4 regions of the Metabacillus dongyingensis genome follow, and region 2 is predicted to be linked to each of the others. Evidence: riboswitches for the same ligand, from Rfam matches in the RefSeq annotation. Region 2 holds a riboswitch; each other region holds the start of a gene.
What was found. A riboswitch is a leader RNA that binds a small molecule or an ion and turns the genes downstream of it on or off. The one in region 2 is predicted to bind thiamine pyrophosphate.
Positions count from the first base shown of each region.

Region 1: it holds a riboswitch for thiamine pyrophosphate, as region 2 does, so the genes downstream of both, thiC (phosphomethylpyrimidine synthase ThiC) here and thiT (energy-coupled thiamine transporter ThiT) in region 2, are expected to answer to the same signal.
Region 3: it holds a riboswitch for thiamine pyrophosphate, as region 2 does, so the genes downstream of both, tenA (thiaminase II) here and thiT (energy-coupled thiamine transporter ThiT) in region 2, are expected to answer to the same signal.
Region 4: it holds a riboswitch for thiamine pyrophosphate, as region 2 does, so the genes downstream of both, thiM (hydroxyethylthiazole kinase) here and thiT (energy-coupled thiamine transporter ThiT) in region 2, are expected to answer to the same signal.

Region 1 covers NZ_CP082944.1:4,476,890-4,480,625, reverse strand. The annotation lists gene K8L98_RS22220 (FAD-dependent oxidoreductase) at 1-387, shown strand, start outside; gene thiC (phosphomethylpyrimidine synthase ThiC) at 607-2,316, opposite strand; TPP riboswitch at 2,439-2,548, opposite strand; gene K8L98_RS22210 (Ger(x)C family spore germination C-terminal domain-containing protein) at 2,682-2,810, shown strand; gene K8L98_RS22205 (PAS domain S-box protein) at 3,004-3,736, shown strand, end outside.
Region 2 covers NZ_CP082944.1:4,039,109-4,042,844, forward strand. The annotation lists gene K8L98_RS20140 (ABC transporter substrate-binding protein) at 1-28, opposite strand, end outside; gene K8L98_RS20145 (ABC transporter permease) at 44-832, opposite strand; gene K8L98_RS20150 (MTH1187 family thiamine-binding protein) at 807-1,097, opposite strand; TPP riboswitch at 1,199-1,311, opposite strand; TPP riboswitch at 1,454-1,555, shown strand; gene thiT (energy-coupled thiamine transporter ThiT) at 1,662-2,234, shown strand; gene K8L98_RS20160 (hypothetical protein) at 2,412-2,609, shown strand; gene K8L98_RS20165 (NAD-dependent epimerase/dehydratase family protein) at 2,627-3,514, opposite strand; gene K8L98_RS20170 (GNAT family N-acetyltransferase) at 3,511-3,736, opposite strand, start outside.
Region 3 covers NZ_CP082944.1:1,222,781-1,226,516, forward strand. The annotation lists gene mgtE (magnesium transporter) at 1-12, shown strand, start outside; gene K8L98_RS06020 (monovalent cation:proton antiporter family protein) at 35-1,888, shown strand; TPP riboswitch at 1,958-2,067, shown strand; gene tenA (thiaminase II) at 2,140-2,826, shown strand; gene tenI (thiazole tautomerase TenI) at 2,823-3,431, shown strand; gene thiO (glycine oxidase ThiO) at 3,428-3,736, shown strand, end outside.
Region 4 covers NZ_CP082944.1:2,739,048-2,742,783, forward strand. The annotation lists gene thiE (thiamine phosphate synthase) at 265-909, opposite strand; gene thiD (bifunctional hydroxymethylpyrimidine kinase/phosphomethylpyrimidine kinase) at 899-1,720, opposite strand; gene thiM (hydroxyethylthiazole kinase) at 1,707-2,525, opposite strand; TPP riboswitch at 2,577-2,685, opposite strand; gene K8L98_RS13590 (LysE family translocator) at 3,157-3,736, opposite strand, start outside.

The DNA.
Region 1 (3,736 bases), 440 kb from region 2:
ACGATTAAATATATGGGTACTCAAGGTACATCAGGCATTAAAATTTATGAAAATAACATCGCTTCAACAGGCATGACAGAAACAGCTGCTTCTTTTATGGATATGAATGTGAAAAGTATCACAATCTTAGAAAACGATCGCCCTGAGTTTATGCCCTCCTATGAACCTGTCACTTTAAAGGTCGTTTATGAAGAAGAGACAAGAAGAATTGTCGGTGCACAAGTGATGTCAAAAGCGGATTTGACTCAATCAATTAATACTCTATCAGTCTGCATCCAAAATCGCATGACGATTGATGAGCTTGGCTTTGTCGACTTCTTCTTCCAGCCTCATTACAACAAGCCTTGGAACTTCTTGAACCAGGCTGGTTTGCAGGCGATACAGTAATAGATGAAAAAAGCGGAATGCATGCATTCCGCTGTTTTTTTATGGTTTAGGAGATTTTTGTAAAAAAGAAAGTATTTCATTCAAATAAGAAAGTATTTTCCTGTTTTTCGCCAGTATTACGGACATTTCGGACAGTAAATGGACCGGTTTGGAAAGTAATACAAGGTTCGCCCCTAAAATGATTCAATGAACCGGCAGAACGTTCACAGCCTAAATGGTCTACTGATAGATAGCTGAACCGTTTTCAACAAATTCTTTTGACTTTTGCTTCAGTCCTTCTTCAATTTCCTGTTCTTTAACAGTATTTCTTAAATCGTGGGAAATTCTCATCGAGCAGAATTTTGGCCCGCACATCGAGCAGAAATGAGCGGTTTTAGCTCCTTCGGCAGGTAACGTTTCATCATGATATTCCTTTGCACGGTCAGGATCAAGGGAAAGATTAAATTGATCTTCCCAGCGGAATTCAAATCTCGCTTTAGACAGGGCATCGTCTCTATACTGTGCATTAGGATGTCCTTTGGCTAGGTCAGCGGCGTGTGCAGCAATTTTATAGGCAATGACTCCTTCGCGAACATCATCTTTATTAGGCAATCCCAAATGCTCTTTCGGCGTTACATAGCAAAGCATCGCGGTACCGAACCAGCCAATCATCGCTGCACCTATAGCTGAAGTGATATGATCATAGCCTGGTGCGATATCTGTCGTTAATGGTCCAAGTGTATAAAAAGGTGCCTCATGGCAAATTTCCTGCTGCTTTTCTACATTTTCGCGAATCATGTGCATTGGAACATGGCCAGGACCTTCAATCATCACCTGTACGTCATGCTTCCATGCGATTTTCGTGAGCTCACCCAGGGTTTCAAGTTCTGCAAATTGTGCTTCATCATTTGCATCTGCAATCGATCCGGGACGCAGGCCATCGCCTAATGAAATGGAAATATCATAACGTTTTAAAATCTCGCAAATCTCCTCAAAATGGGTATAGAGAAAGTTTTCTTCGTGGTGGGCTAAGCACCATCCTGCAAGAATGGATCCTCCTCTTGATACAATCCCGGTTGTTCTTTTAATTGTAAGAGGGATATACCTCAGCAAAACACCTGCATGGATTGTAAAGTAATCGACCCCTTGTTCCGCCTGTTCAATTAAGGTATCTCTGTACACTTCCCAGGTTAAATCCTCAGCAATGCCTTTTACTTTTTCAAGCGCCTGGTAGATGGGCACTGTTCCAACCGGTACTGGTGAATTTCTGATAATCCACTCCCGGGTGGTGTGAATATCTTTGCCTGTCGATAAATCCATGATGTTGTCAGCACCCCATTTGATTGCCCATGTCATTTTTTCAACTTCTTCTTCAATGGATGATGTTACTGCAGAGTTGCCTATATTTGCATTAATTTTGACATGAAAATGTTTGCCTATGATCATAGGTTCACTTTCTCTATGATTGATGTTTGCAGGTATAATGGCTCTGCCGCTTGCAACTTCACTTCTAATGAACTCAGGGTCCATGTTTTCACGAATGGCTATAAACTCCATCTCAGGTGTAATGATTCCTTTTCTGGCGTAATGAAGCTGAGTGACATTGGCATTCTTTTTTGCCCGCAGTACTTTTCTATCGCCAGTAAAGACGTTTTCATTTGAAGTCATATCCCCTTGTCGGCCGTTATCCTCAGGCTTGACTCTGCGACCTGAATATTCTTCCACATCATCCCGTTCAAAAATCCAGCTTCTTCTGACTTCAGGTAACCCCTTTTTAATATCAATGGCAGCGGCTTGATCCGTATAAGGACCACTCGTATCATAAACAAGCACTGGTTCATTATCCTGTGCAAGCTCAATTTTCCGAAATGGAACACGAATGTCCTCTCTTGATCCTGTTTTATACATCTTTTTGCTGCCATCAAACTGTTTAGTGAATGCGAAATCCAATCTTAACTCCTCCTTATATCGTTTAATAGAGTTTTGATCTGCACCCGCGAAAGAAATAGAAAAAGGGTTCTGTTAATGAACAGAACCCTTGGAACAGTATGTGTAAAAAGCCAAAAAAAACGGCCTACGCCACACCGCTTCCCTACGCTGGTATCATCCAGATCAGGTTCAAAGGGTCAAAGAATTGCGTTCTTCTCTCAGTCCAGCATCATGGACTCCCCCAGCAGAATGAAAAAATATTCATTTGTTAGCAATATAGCAGGTAAATCGGCAATCTTGCAAGTGATAATTTTCACAATTATAAATTTTGAGTATGCTTGAGAAACAATCATGTGGTTCATTGTACCTGATTTCAGTCCGTTGGTATTGGGAGAGAGCTCATTGCCTATCATCCCGCTATCTGGAAAAAGGTAAAATGGGAGGAGGATTATCCAAACATCCTGATTGAACCTAAAGTAAGTGTGGAAATAGTCCACCATGGGATTATTAATTAATGGCTAATACGAAGCTTCATTAAAAGTGAGTGAAAATCAACAATGCCGTGGAAGAGTCAAAATTCATTAGAAACACATCCCGTATTGATCATAAAATACGGGCTTTTTATTTATTCGCTACTAGGGCAGTACCTTATTAATTGAATTTTTGATATATTAAGGATATGTATGTATTTGGAGGAGATGGACCGCGATGAAGAAGCAAGAACAGGCTCATGAAGAGAAATTTCTTTCTCAGGAAAGACTCGATGGCTTAATGGAAGTCTATCTTAATCAGCTTGAGAACTCTCCAACCGCATTTTTAATTCACGAAAACCGAAAGTGGACATATATAAATCCTTCTGCCATGAATCTGTTAGAGTTAAAGTGCAAGGAGGATCTCATTGGAAAATCCATCTGGAATTCAATTGATCCTCAGCATAGAGAGATAATTGAGCAGCGGATCACCGATACAAAAAATGGTTTCACACCGTCTTCAATGGAACAGATCTGGTATACCAGACGAGGATTGCCCTTAACCATGGAAGTAACATCACTGCCAAACATATGGGGGGACAGGCAATCCACCCAGGTGATTATAAGAGATGTCACAATTAAGAAAAAACTTGAACAAGAACACGAGGAAACGATAAAAAAGTTCCGTCTGATTACTGAAAATATGCGTGATATCGTTGGGCTTCTAGATGCAAACGGACTTTTCACCTATGTATCTCCGTCTTATAAAGAAGTACTTGGGTATGATATATCAGAAGCAGTCGGATACACTCCTTTTCAATTCGTTCATCCGGAGGACAGGGAGCTGATTGCCGGCCAATTTTATAAAATGCTCAAGGAAAATAGACAGATGACGGTTGAGTATCGATATTTATGCAAGGATCATACTTATATATGGCTTGAGTCGCATGGAATTCCCGTCACTGAAAATG
Region 2 (3,736 bases):
TAAATAGAATAAATACGAGTTGTTTCATTTTTTCTCCCCCGTGCTAGTTAGAATGCTTTTGCTGCTTATATTTCCAAGGCATCATGATTCTTGCCAGTATTTCAATAAGTGTAAAAATGATTAAGCTTAAACCTACTATTAAGACGATTGTTGCAAATACTTTATCTGTCAGAAACGATTGGGAGGATCGAGTCAATAGAATTCCGAGTCCTTTGCTTGCACCCAGCCACTCTCCGATAACCGCCCCCATCACACTGTATGTTCCGGCTATTTTCAACCCTGAAAAAAAGAAAGGTGTTGCAGCTGGAAGCTTCAATTTTAAAAACATCTGTCTGCGGCTTGCTCCAAGCGTTCTCATGAGCTTCACCATATCCCTGTCTACTAAACGGAAGCCGTCAGAAAGATTGATGGCGATCGGAAAGAAACAAACGAGCGCCACGACAATTACTTTAGGAAAAATGCCGAATCCAAACCAGATGATAAGCAATGGAGCAAGCGCTATTATTGGAATGGTTTGTGAAAGAACAAGCAGCGGTTCAACTGCTTTTCGAACCCAATCTGACAGGTCTATTAAGATAGCAATCAATACGCCCGCTGTTACAGCGATCAATAAACCAAGTACTGCTTCCGACAGAGTCTGCAGGATATGTCCGCCTATCGTTCCCCTCATTTCAGCAAGCGTGATGAAAATATGAGTCGGACGAGGCAGAATCCAATTTTCCACTTTTGAAACGATGACAGCCAATTCCCACAAAAAGAGGAATGACAGCAGCACTATACCAGGAAGCGCTATTCCTGAAAGTGTTTTAACGGTATTTCTTAAGTTTTTCATCCATTGTGACCCCTTCTTTTGGGCGGTAATGAATTTTCATGTGAGTCATTACCTCGGTTGCACCGGCTGAAATACAGGCATCCTGCGCTTGCTTAACGATATCAATCAATTCATCTAGCTCTCCCTCCATAACCGTCTCCATCGCACCTACCTCATATTTAACTCCTGATCGCTGAACAACCTCGATCGCTTTGTCGACAATTTCATATGTATTCCCTTCTGATGATTTAGGCAGCACCTGAAATGCTAGATTTACACTGGACATTCTTTATCCTCCTTAAAATTTATTAATATATGAATATCTGACCGAACAACAAAAAAGGCTGCCACTGGGGCAGCCTTAACGCATTCGCAAAGTTATGGAAAAGTAATGCATCTTCCGCATTCCCTCCGCTGGCATTACCCAGATCAGGTTAAAGGGTCGATACAAGAATCAGTATCCTCTCAGCCAAGTTCACTCAGCTCCCCTGCATATATTGAATTCATGGAAACTATAGCAAGATTTTGGATCCTTGTAAAGACAGATAAAAGAGCTTTCCATTCTTTTCTGAAAAAAATCAAGATTTAGTCTTGTCGAATTTTGCAACTTCCTGTATAGTAGTGTCTAAATCATATATTGCATTTGACCACTTGGGGAGCCATTCGGCTGAGAGTGAACGTTATGTTCAGACCCGTTGAACCTGTATAGTTAAAGCTTACGTAGGGATGTGGCGATGGATTCAAGTGATAACCCAACCAAAGCAGTGCGTGGAAACCATCCGACATTCCCCGCATTGCTTTTTATTATGGAAAAAAACTGCCCCGGTCAATGCTGAAAAGGGGAAGAGCTATGCAGACAAATACACGTCTAGTTTTTTTAGTAGAAGCAGCGATTCTATCAGCAATTGCATTTCTGCTTGATTTAGCAACAAGCTTCATTGGCAAAATGCCTCAGGGAGGGTCAATTTCGCTTGCAATGATTCCAGTCCTGATCATGGGTTTTCGCCACGGATTAAAGGGAGGACTGCTGACAGGCTTTTTACTTGGCGTTTTGCAGACGATTATGGGCTACACCACAATTGTGCATCCAGTCCAGGGTTTTCTTGACTATTTTGTTGCATTTACCGTGGTAGGTGCCGGAGGAGTTTTCTATAAACAAGTCCAAAGCTCTCTGAATCCTCTTAACAGAGGACGATTAATTGCTTACGTAGTAGCAGCGGCTTTTCTGGGAAGCTTCCTTAGATTTGCTGCACATACACTTGCCGGCGCTATTTTCTTTGCAGAATTTGCAGGCGATAAGCCCGTTCTGCTGTATTCAGCCGGCTATAACGCTTCCTACATGGTGCCTACATTTATCATTTGCTCAATCGTCTTAGTACTGATGCTCACTGCTTCTAAATCACTTGTCTTAAAAAGAAAATAGATTCTGTCAAAAGCACCGATTTTTTTCGGTGCTTTTTTATCCTATTAAAATTTATATAATTTCTTCCATTCATGTCTATTCCAGCGCCTGACTCTTCGGTCAGAACTTATTTCTTGTCATAAACACTCTATCATCAGCATGTACTAGTAGTAATAGATTTCTTATGGAGGGCAAATGATGAATCTATCCTTCTCATTGATGATGATAACATTTTTATTGTCGATTATTCATTTTCTATATGGTTATTTTGAAGCGATAAGGATCAGCAACGAAGAAGAATTAGTCAACGGCTGGTCTATGATTTTCTCTTTCCCGCTTGGGTTTGTATTCGCATATTTTGCTTCGGTATTTCATCAGCAGGTTTTACCCCACTAAAAAGAAACGCGACAAGGTCACGTTTCTTTTTTCATTACCTCTATTAATTTCTCTAAGTACGGATCCAATTCCTCAAATGAGTATCCAGCACTTTCAGCCTTTGACACATTCAGTGTCCATTCACCTGATAATCCATAAGGTGAAGCATTCTCTTTCGCAATCTCCCTTGTCACAATCGCTTTTTTCCCGACAGCACATCCGATTTTAAGCAGAAGATCATTCAGTGACAGACTTTTTTCAAAAGCGGCATTGTATGCACCCGTTAAGGTTTTTTCTCCAGCCATATACAAGAATCCCGCTGCGTCCTCAGCTGAAGTATAGCTGTAAAAATATCCAGGATCTGCAATTCCAATCGGTTCCTCGTTCTTCACCTTTTTCACATGAAATAAAAAGCGTTCCGTATAATCATCTATTCCGATTACCAGAGCAGGTCTTACAGCGGCAACAGGCACATCCGCATTCTGAAAAAGATAGGCTTCTGCACTGCGTTTCGCTTCCTGATAGCCGCTTATCCCTTTATAGTCTTTGCGCTCTTTAAAAGAAGGCTCATACGACAGAGGATCAAAGTCCTCTTCTGTCTTCCCTCTCCCAAATTCATAGACTGCCATTGTCGAAGTGAAAATATAATGCCTGATTTTGCCGTGTAGCGCTTCATAAGCAGATTTTGCTTCAAGCGGCGAAAAACACGATTGATCATAAACAACGTCCCATTGTTTATGATCAAAGGCTTTAATCATTGATTCTTTGTTTTCACGATCGATAATCAGACGCTCTACGCCATCTCCAAAGTCATCATGAGTTCTTCCTCTTGTTGCAATCGTCACTTTTGCCCCATTTTCAAGCAGATTATGAACAAGTCTTTTGCCGAAAAATTGCGTTCCGCCCAGTATTAATGCTCGATTCACAGTGATCCCTCTTTCCTTTTCAATGCAGCTGCCAGTTTCGACAAATCACGCCATCCAAATGCGGTCTCCTGATGATCTGTCCCATCAATCGTATAGACGTCCTCTGCGATCCTTTCGGGCAAAAAGCGTTCATAGAATCCTTTTGAAGGATTCTCATCCATTACCCACAGCAGCATAGATTGATAGTTTTTCCGAAGCAGTTCATTTGCAGTTGCCTCTACA
Region 3 (3,736 bases), 2.2 Mb from region 2:
TATTTAATCTAGATTTAGTTAGGAGGGAAATACTGTGCATGGAGATTCCTTTTCATCACTAGTTATCGTACTGTTAGCCGCTTTTGTAACCCCTCTCCTGCTGCATCGCTTTAAAATTAAAGTCATGCCTGTTGTAGTTGCCGAGATTATAATGGGGATTATTATCGGGCAAAGCGGATTTAATCTTGTTCAGGAGGATATGTGGCTCGAAACGCTATCCATGCTCGGTTTTATTTTTCTTATGTTTTTGAGCGGACTTGAAATTGATTTCACTGCTTTTATCGGTGGACGGAAGAAAGAATTGCTGCCGAGCGGGAAGGAAGCGCCAAATACGTTTGCCGTTTCTTTTCTTGTCTTTGTTGGCATCTTTATCTTGTCTCTGCTCTTATCGTATTTGTTTGTTTTCTTTGGTTTTATAGAAAATGCCTTCTTGATGACGCTGATCATTTCCACCATATCGCTCGGGGTGGTGGTCCCTACACTGAAGGATGCAGGCATTATGAAGTCGAATATCGGACAGATTATCTTGCTCGTTGCTGTCATAGCAGACTTAGTGACGATGATTCTGCTTGCCGTGTTTGCATCGATTTATGGAGGAGAAAATACAAATACATGGCTGCTGCTGCTGTTATTTGGTGCTGGAATTGTTTTATATTTTCTCGGCAAAACCTTTCAGAGCAGATCATTTATTGAAACGATGTCTAAAGGCACGATTCAAATTGGGACAAGGGCTATTTTCACTCTGATCATTGTCCTTGTTGCCTTATCAGAAACAATCGGGGCAGAAAACATATTAGGAGCGTTTTTAGCGGGTGTTCTGGTCTCACTGCTGTCCCCAAACAAAGAAATGGTTCAGAAAATGGATTCCTTCGGCTACGGATTTTTGATACCGATCTTCTTTGTTATGGTTGGTGTCGATCTTGATGTATGGTCGATGTTTAAGGATCCAAAAATTTTAATGCTGATCCCATTGCTGTTTATTGCCTTGCTGATCTCTAAAATTGTGCCGATTTATTTACTGAAGAGATGGTATGACACAAAAACAACGCTTGCTTCAGGATTTTTGCTGACATCAACCCTTTCCCTTGTTATTGCGGCAGCTACCATTGGAGAAAGAGTAAATGTGATTGATGCACAAATGTCAGGTGCGCTCATTTTAACGGCTGTTCTGACGAGTATTTTTACTCCGATTGGATTTAAGAAGCTTTTCCCTGAACAGCTGTCTTCGCAAAAGAAGCTGAAGGTAGCTTTTATAGGAGCCAATCAAATGACACTGCCGGTGACACGCGAGTTAAATCCGAAGATGTACGATACGACGGTGTATCATACTTATGTCGATAAAAATGAACAGCAGATCGCTGAATCATTGTTTCATATTGAGGAGCTTGAAGATTACTCAATTGAGACCCTGCAGTCCCAGGGAGTATTTGAAGCTGATATCCTTATTGCTGCTGCAGGAGATGAGGATACGAATGCTGAAATCGCCATGTTTGCAAAAGAGGTTGAAGTTGGACGGGTGATTGCAAGCATCTCATCACCATTATTAGACGAGCAGCTAAGAGCGAAAGACATTGATGTCTTCTCTGTTCTGCTTTCTACCAAAACCTTGCTGAGGGCTCTTATTGAAGCACCTGGCATCATGAAGATTCTGACCAATAACGATTCAGCTCTTTATCAGATAAAAATGAACAACAGACACTACGATGGCATGGTGCTCCGCAGCTTTCCATTTACAGGCGACGTTATTTTTGTCCGTATTTTCAGGGAAAATGAATCGATTGTGCCGCATGGCGATACAGAGCTGAAACGCGGAGATTTACTGATTCTGACTGGATCAGCTGAATATGTGGATGAGCTCAGGCAAGAGCTTGAGTTCCATAAAAGTTGATAATTTTGACTTGAAAGTTTCTTTGAGCATGGTATGATGTACATGTAAATATTTCTAAAATAATATATAAACAACCGCTAGGGGAGCCCTTTTAGAAGGGCTGAGATTGAAGTTTGCCTTCAAGACCCTCCGAACCTGATCTGGCTAAAACCAGCGTAGGGAAGTGGTGTAAAGGTCTATTCATACACCACTTTTCTATGCGAAAAGTGGTTTTTTGCCGTTTTTATACTAAAAATGAGGAGGAACAAAACATGTCATTTTCAAAAGAATGCCGGGAGTATGCAGATAAATGGTGGGAAGGAAGCTTTGAACATCCTTTTGTAAAAGGAATTGGCGAAGGCAGCCTTTCAAAGGAGAAATTTAAATACTATGTGATGCAGGATTCTTATTACTTAACGCATTTTGCAAAAGTGCAGGCTTTTGCAGGGGCGATGGCCCCTGACCTTCATACAACATACCGGATGTCCGTTCATTCACAGGGAACCTATGAAGCAGAGCTCTCTTTGCATCAGCAATTTTCTGTCCTGCTTGGAATCACAGACACCGAACGGAAGGAGTTTAAGCCATCGCCAACTGCGTATGCTTACACCTCCCATATGTACCGTTCAGTTGCGACAGGAAATCTTGGTGAAATCATTGCAGCTCTGCTTCCATGCTATTGGCTCTATTATGAAGTCGGGGAGCACCTGAAAGATTGCAAGCCTGGTGATGAAGTTTATGAGAAATGGATTGCGACTTATCACGGTGATTGGTTTAAAGAGCTTGTCCTCGAGCAGATTGCAAGATTTGACGAGCTTGCTCTGCGTGCAAGCGATCACGAGAGACAAATGATGAAGGAAAACTTCCTCATCAGCTCGATGTATGAATATCGTTTTTGGGATATGGCGGAAAAGATGGAAGCGTGGGATGAGACACAAACCATGCTGATGCAAAAGTGAAATTGCACCTTGTCACAGATGGACGGCACTCTGCTGCAGAGCTCGTAAAAATCATCACAGATATACATACCTCTGCAGATGCCATTCATATTAGAGAGAAGAATAAATCAGCTGGGGAACTGATCAGCTTAATTGAAGAGCTCCATCAAAATGGGGTTCCGAAATCAAAGCTTGTCATGAATGACCGTGTGGATGCAGCTGTTCTTTCTGGTTTGCATCAGGTTCAGCTCCCATCGCACAGCTTCAATGTGAAACTGGTGAAACAGCGCTTCCCGCATCTTGAGGTAGGCTGTTCAGTCCACACTGCTGCTGAAGCAGTATATTGTGCTGAAAATGGGGCAGATCGTCTCCTTTTCGGGCATGTATTCCAAACATCATCAAAAAATGGTCTAGAAGCAAGAGGGATAAGCAAGCTTGCGGAAATAGCGGAATCTGTCAGCATTCCAGTCATTGCAATTGGAGGAATCAATCCTGCTGTCATTCCTGATCTAAGAGATATAAAGATTGAGGGAGCAGCCGTGATGTCCTATGTTTTTTCAGCGGAGCATCCAAGTCATGCGGCACTTGAACTTGCTGATCAATTAAAAAGGGGGATGGGCCATTGAAGCCTTTATTTGATGCCGGCATTATCGGCGGAGGAGTCATCGGGCTTGCCTCTGCCTATTATTTAGCGAAAGCCGGACTTCGAGTTGCGGTATTTGAAAGCGGAAAAACAGGCAGCGGAGCATCCAGTGCTGCGGCGGGTATGCTTGGCGCCCATACTGAAACTGAAAAGGATGATGCTTTTTTCAGGTTTGCTAAAGAAAGCCAGGCGCTTTATCCAAAATTAGCTCATGATTTACTGCTGGAAAGCGGAATTGACATACAGCTTCAATACAATGGAATGTACAAACTGGCAATGACGGCTGAG
Region 4 (3,736 bases), 1.3 Mb from region 2:
TATGGTTTAAGTACTTAATCATTTTACCCGCTATAGTTTACATAATATTATTATATTAAATTCAGGGAACTTCATCATCTTTTATTCTATGTATTTTCTCTGAATCCTTCTGAACCGCCTTATTTTTGCCAGTAATCTAGTATTCATGAGAGATTTACAGAAGAACCAAAAAAAAATTGAGCTGGATCGCCGTTAAAAAATCCAAACATTAAGAAAACGTGCAAATGATCATCAAGATTTGCACGTTTTCTTTTATTCTCCTATTCAAGATACAGATTTCTTCAAAGCAGCCGCACTTTTATAGACATCTTCTGCAAGACTTATCGATGTAATTACCGAGACCCCGTCGGCACCTGCTTCAATAACTGCACGCGCATTTTCAGCTGTAATGCCACCAATTCCTACGATTGGAATCAAAATGCCGCAGTTTCTTACTTCTTCAAGAAGAGAAGTCCCCTTAACAGGCTTTGCATCTGTTTTTGTACGCGTAGGGTAAATAGGCCCTGCTCCGATATAATCGGCTCCATCCTCGATTGCCTTCTCTACCTCTGCAAGGGTATGGGCTGAGACACCTACAATTTTCCCCTCGCCTAAAATCTTTCTTACTGCTCCGGCATCTTCATCATCCTGTCCGATATGAACTCCATCTGCATTTAGTGCAAGAGCTAGTTCAATGTCATCATTTATGATAAATGGTATTCCATGGTCCTTACAAAGCTGCTGCAGTTTTCTTGCCAGGTTCTTTTTTTCGCTGCCTGTTAAAGCATCCGTTCCTTTTTCCCGGAACTGAAACATAGATATGCCTCCGCTAATTGCTTGGAACAGGACTTTTTCAGGGTCTTCCGTACAGTTTGTGCTGCCCATAATAAAATAAAGCTGGAGTTTCGCGCGCACTTCCTCATTCCACATGCAAAGGTCCCCTCTTTTTCTTTTGATAAGCCCAATGATTTGTAGGTCCATGGCCCTGTCCTAATTTAAGATCTTCTTTTATCGCTTCCCGGATGAACGCAACGGCGGTTTCTGCCGAATGATAAATTGACTTTCCTTTTGCGATCTCGGCTGTAATGGCAGCTGCGAAGGTACAGCCGGTTCCGTGTGTATTTTTTGTATGAATACGTTCACTTGTAAAATAGCTGAACTCTGTTCCATCAAATAACAAATCTACTAACTGTTCCTCGTTTTCAGCATGACCTCCCTTAATCACAACATTTTTCACGCCAAAAGAATGCAGGATTTTGGCAGCAGTCTGACGATCATCAAGATTGAGAATGTTCAAACCCGTCAGCACTTCAGCTTCTGGAATGTTGGGAGTAACGACCAAAGCAAGCGGAAGCAAATGATTTTTCAATGCTTCTACTGCTTCATCCTGCAATAATGAAGCACCGCCTTTGGCTATCATGACGGGATCTACAATCACTTTGCTCCAATTGAACCTCTTTATTTGTTCAGAAACAGCTTCAATAATTTCACTATTAAAAAGCATTCCGGTTTTAATGGCATCAGCTCCAATGTCTGAGCCAATCGCTTCAATCTGCTGCACAACCGCGTCCGCTGTTAATGGAAACACACCATGTACACCTAGTGTGTTTTGAGCGGTAACCGCTGTAATGGCAGACATTCCGTATACATTCAATTCCTGAAACGTTTTTAAATCCGCCTGAATTCCTGCTCCGCCTCCGCTGTCAGAGCCTGCAATTGTCAGTGCTTTAGAGATTGACATGGCTGACCTCCTCAAGCGCAGAAAGTTTTTGAATATTATCAGCTGAAATGGTATAAAGATTGTTTAAAAACTCGATTTGAAAGCTTCCGGGACCTTCAATTCCTTCAGCTGCAAGTTCTGCAGCACTCCCGTAAACCGCTAATGCTGCAGCAGAAGCACGAACATAATCTTTTTCAACAGCGCAAAATGCGCCGATAACAGAGGTGAGCAAGCAGCCTGCACCTGTTACTTTAGTTAATAGAGAATGACCATTTTTGCATATATATGTTGTTTCTCCATCTGAAACAATATCCTGTTTTCCTGTAATGACCGCAATAGTGTTTAACTGCTTTGCAGCTTTTACAGCAAGTTCGATTATGTCACCTTCGCCGTCACCGGAGTCGACTCCTTTTATCGACCAGCTCTCCCCAACGACATTTGCCACTTCAGCAGCATTCCCTCTAACTGCAGTGATCTCCAGTTCCTTTACGATTTTTTGTGCTGTTTCAGTACGGTATTTTGTTGCGCCTGCACCAACCGGATCAAAAATGACTGGCACGCCATGCTTATTGGCAGATTTCCCTGCAAGCAGCATCGCTTCTACATTTTCTTCGTTTAAGGTGCCAATATTTAATACGAGTGCCCCAGCAATTTTCGCCATATCCGCCACTTCTTCCTTGGCGTAAGCCATGACCGGCGATGCTCCGATTGCTAACAGGCCATTTGCTGTAAAATTCGTTACCACAACGTTTGTAATATTGTGCACCAGAGGTTTTTCTTTTCTTACTTTTTCTAGAATCGCATAAATCGTTTTAGGCTCTATCATATTTTTTCCTCCCCATAATAAAGAGCACTCTGCCGCGGCAAAGTGCTCATATGTATCCCTGAATCACATCCCTGCGCTGGCATTATCCAACAGGTTCATTCGGTCTACGGCAGATAGCCGTACTCTCAGCCTGATTCCACAAGCTCCCGTTTTCATTATTTTATTTTATGATTCAAAGTCTACTCTTCTGACACTGGATTTGCAACCATTAAGCAGCTGTTTTTTTTCTCCATCACTTTTGTTTTTATCAATAAAATGAAAATAAGTATGATTGGAATCCCAAACTGAAATGGCAAATGAATGTATAAAGGCACAATTTCAAGTCCAATTTTTATATGCAGGAATCATACTCGGAGAAAATCTATGAGGCACTCAAAACGGGCAATCACCAAGTTCTTTTCTCATAAGCTTCTTGTGATTCAGACATTAGACTGTATTATCATTTTTATTTCCTCAATTTTAGAGCCGATTTGTCAGGAATGGATTATTATTCCTTTCCAGGTTCATTTATGTGAATCAAATAATAAGAACCCAGCTTTCCTGGTTTATTGATTCCTATTTGTGCTAATAGTATTTTTCAAAGTAGGCAAGATCAGCAGCCAAAATAAAAAAGACATCATATCTGATGTCTTTACTTTCTTTCCAATGCTAATTTTATGCCAAATCCAATGAGTACTGCACCGGTAATGCCTTCCATCCAATTTTGTACAGCTGGCTTCTTCATGAAAGCACTCAATTGATGAATCAAATAAATATAAATAATAAACCAAATAAAAGTAAGAAAGGTGTATGTTAATCCCATGATCATAAACTGTGTAAAAGTATTTGATCCCGGCTCCAAAAATTGAGGCAAAAAGGTTAAAAAGAAAACAGCTACCTTAGGGTTTAGGAGATTTGTCAAAAATCCCTGCTGATAACAGCTGACTTGCTTTGCTTCAGGCTTTTGTTCTTCTCTATCTTGTATTCTGCCCGGTTTTTTTAAAGTCCATAAAGATTTAAGGCCTAAATAAATGAGGTAGCAAGCTCCCGCGTACTTCAGGATTGAAAAGAGAAAAGCTGATTTGACAATAAGTGCTGATAAACCTAACACAGCTGCAAAAGTATGAATTAAAAGTGCTGTCAAAGCCCCGAACACTGTTTTCATTCCTCCTGCCCGCCCGCCAGTGATTGTATTCTTAGTAGCGATGGCTGTATCAGGTCCAGGCAATAAA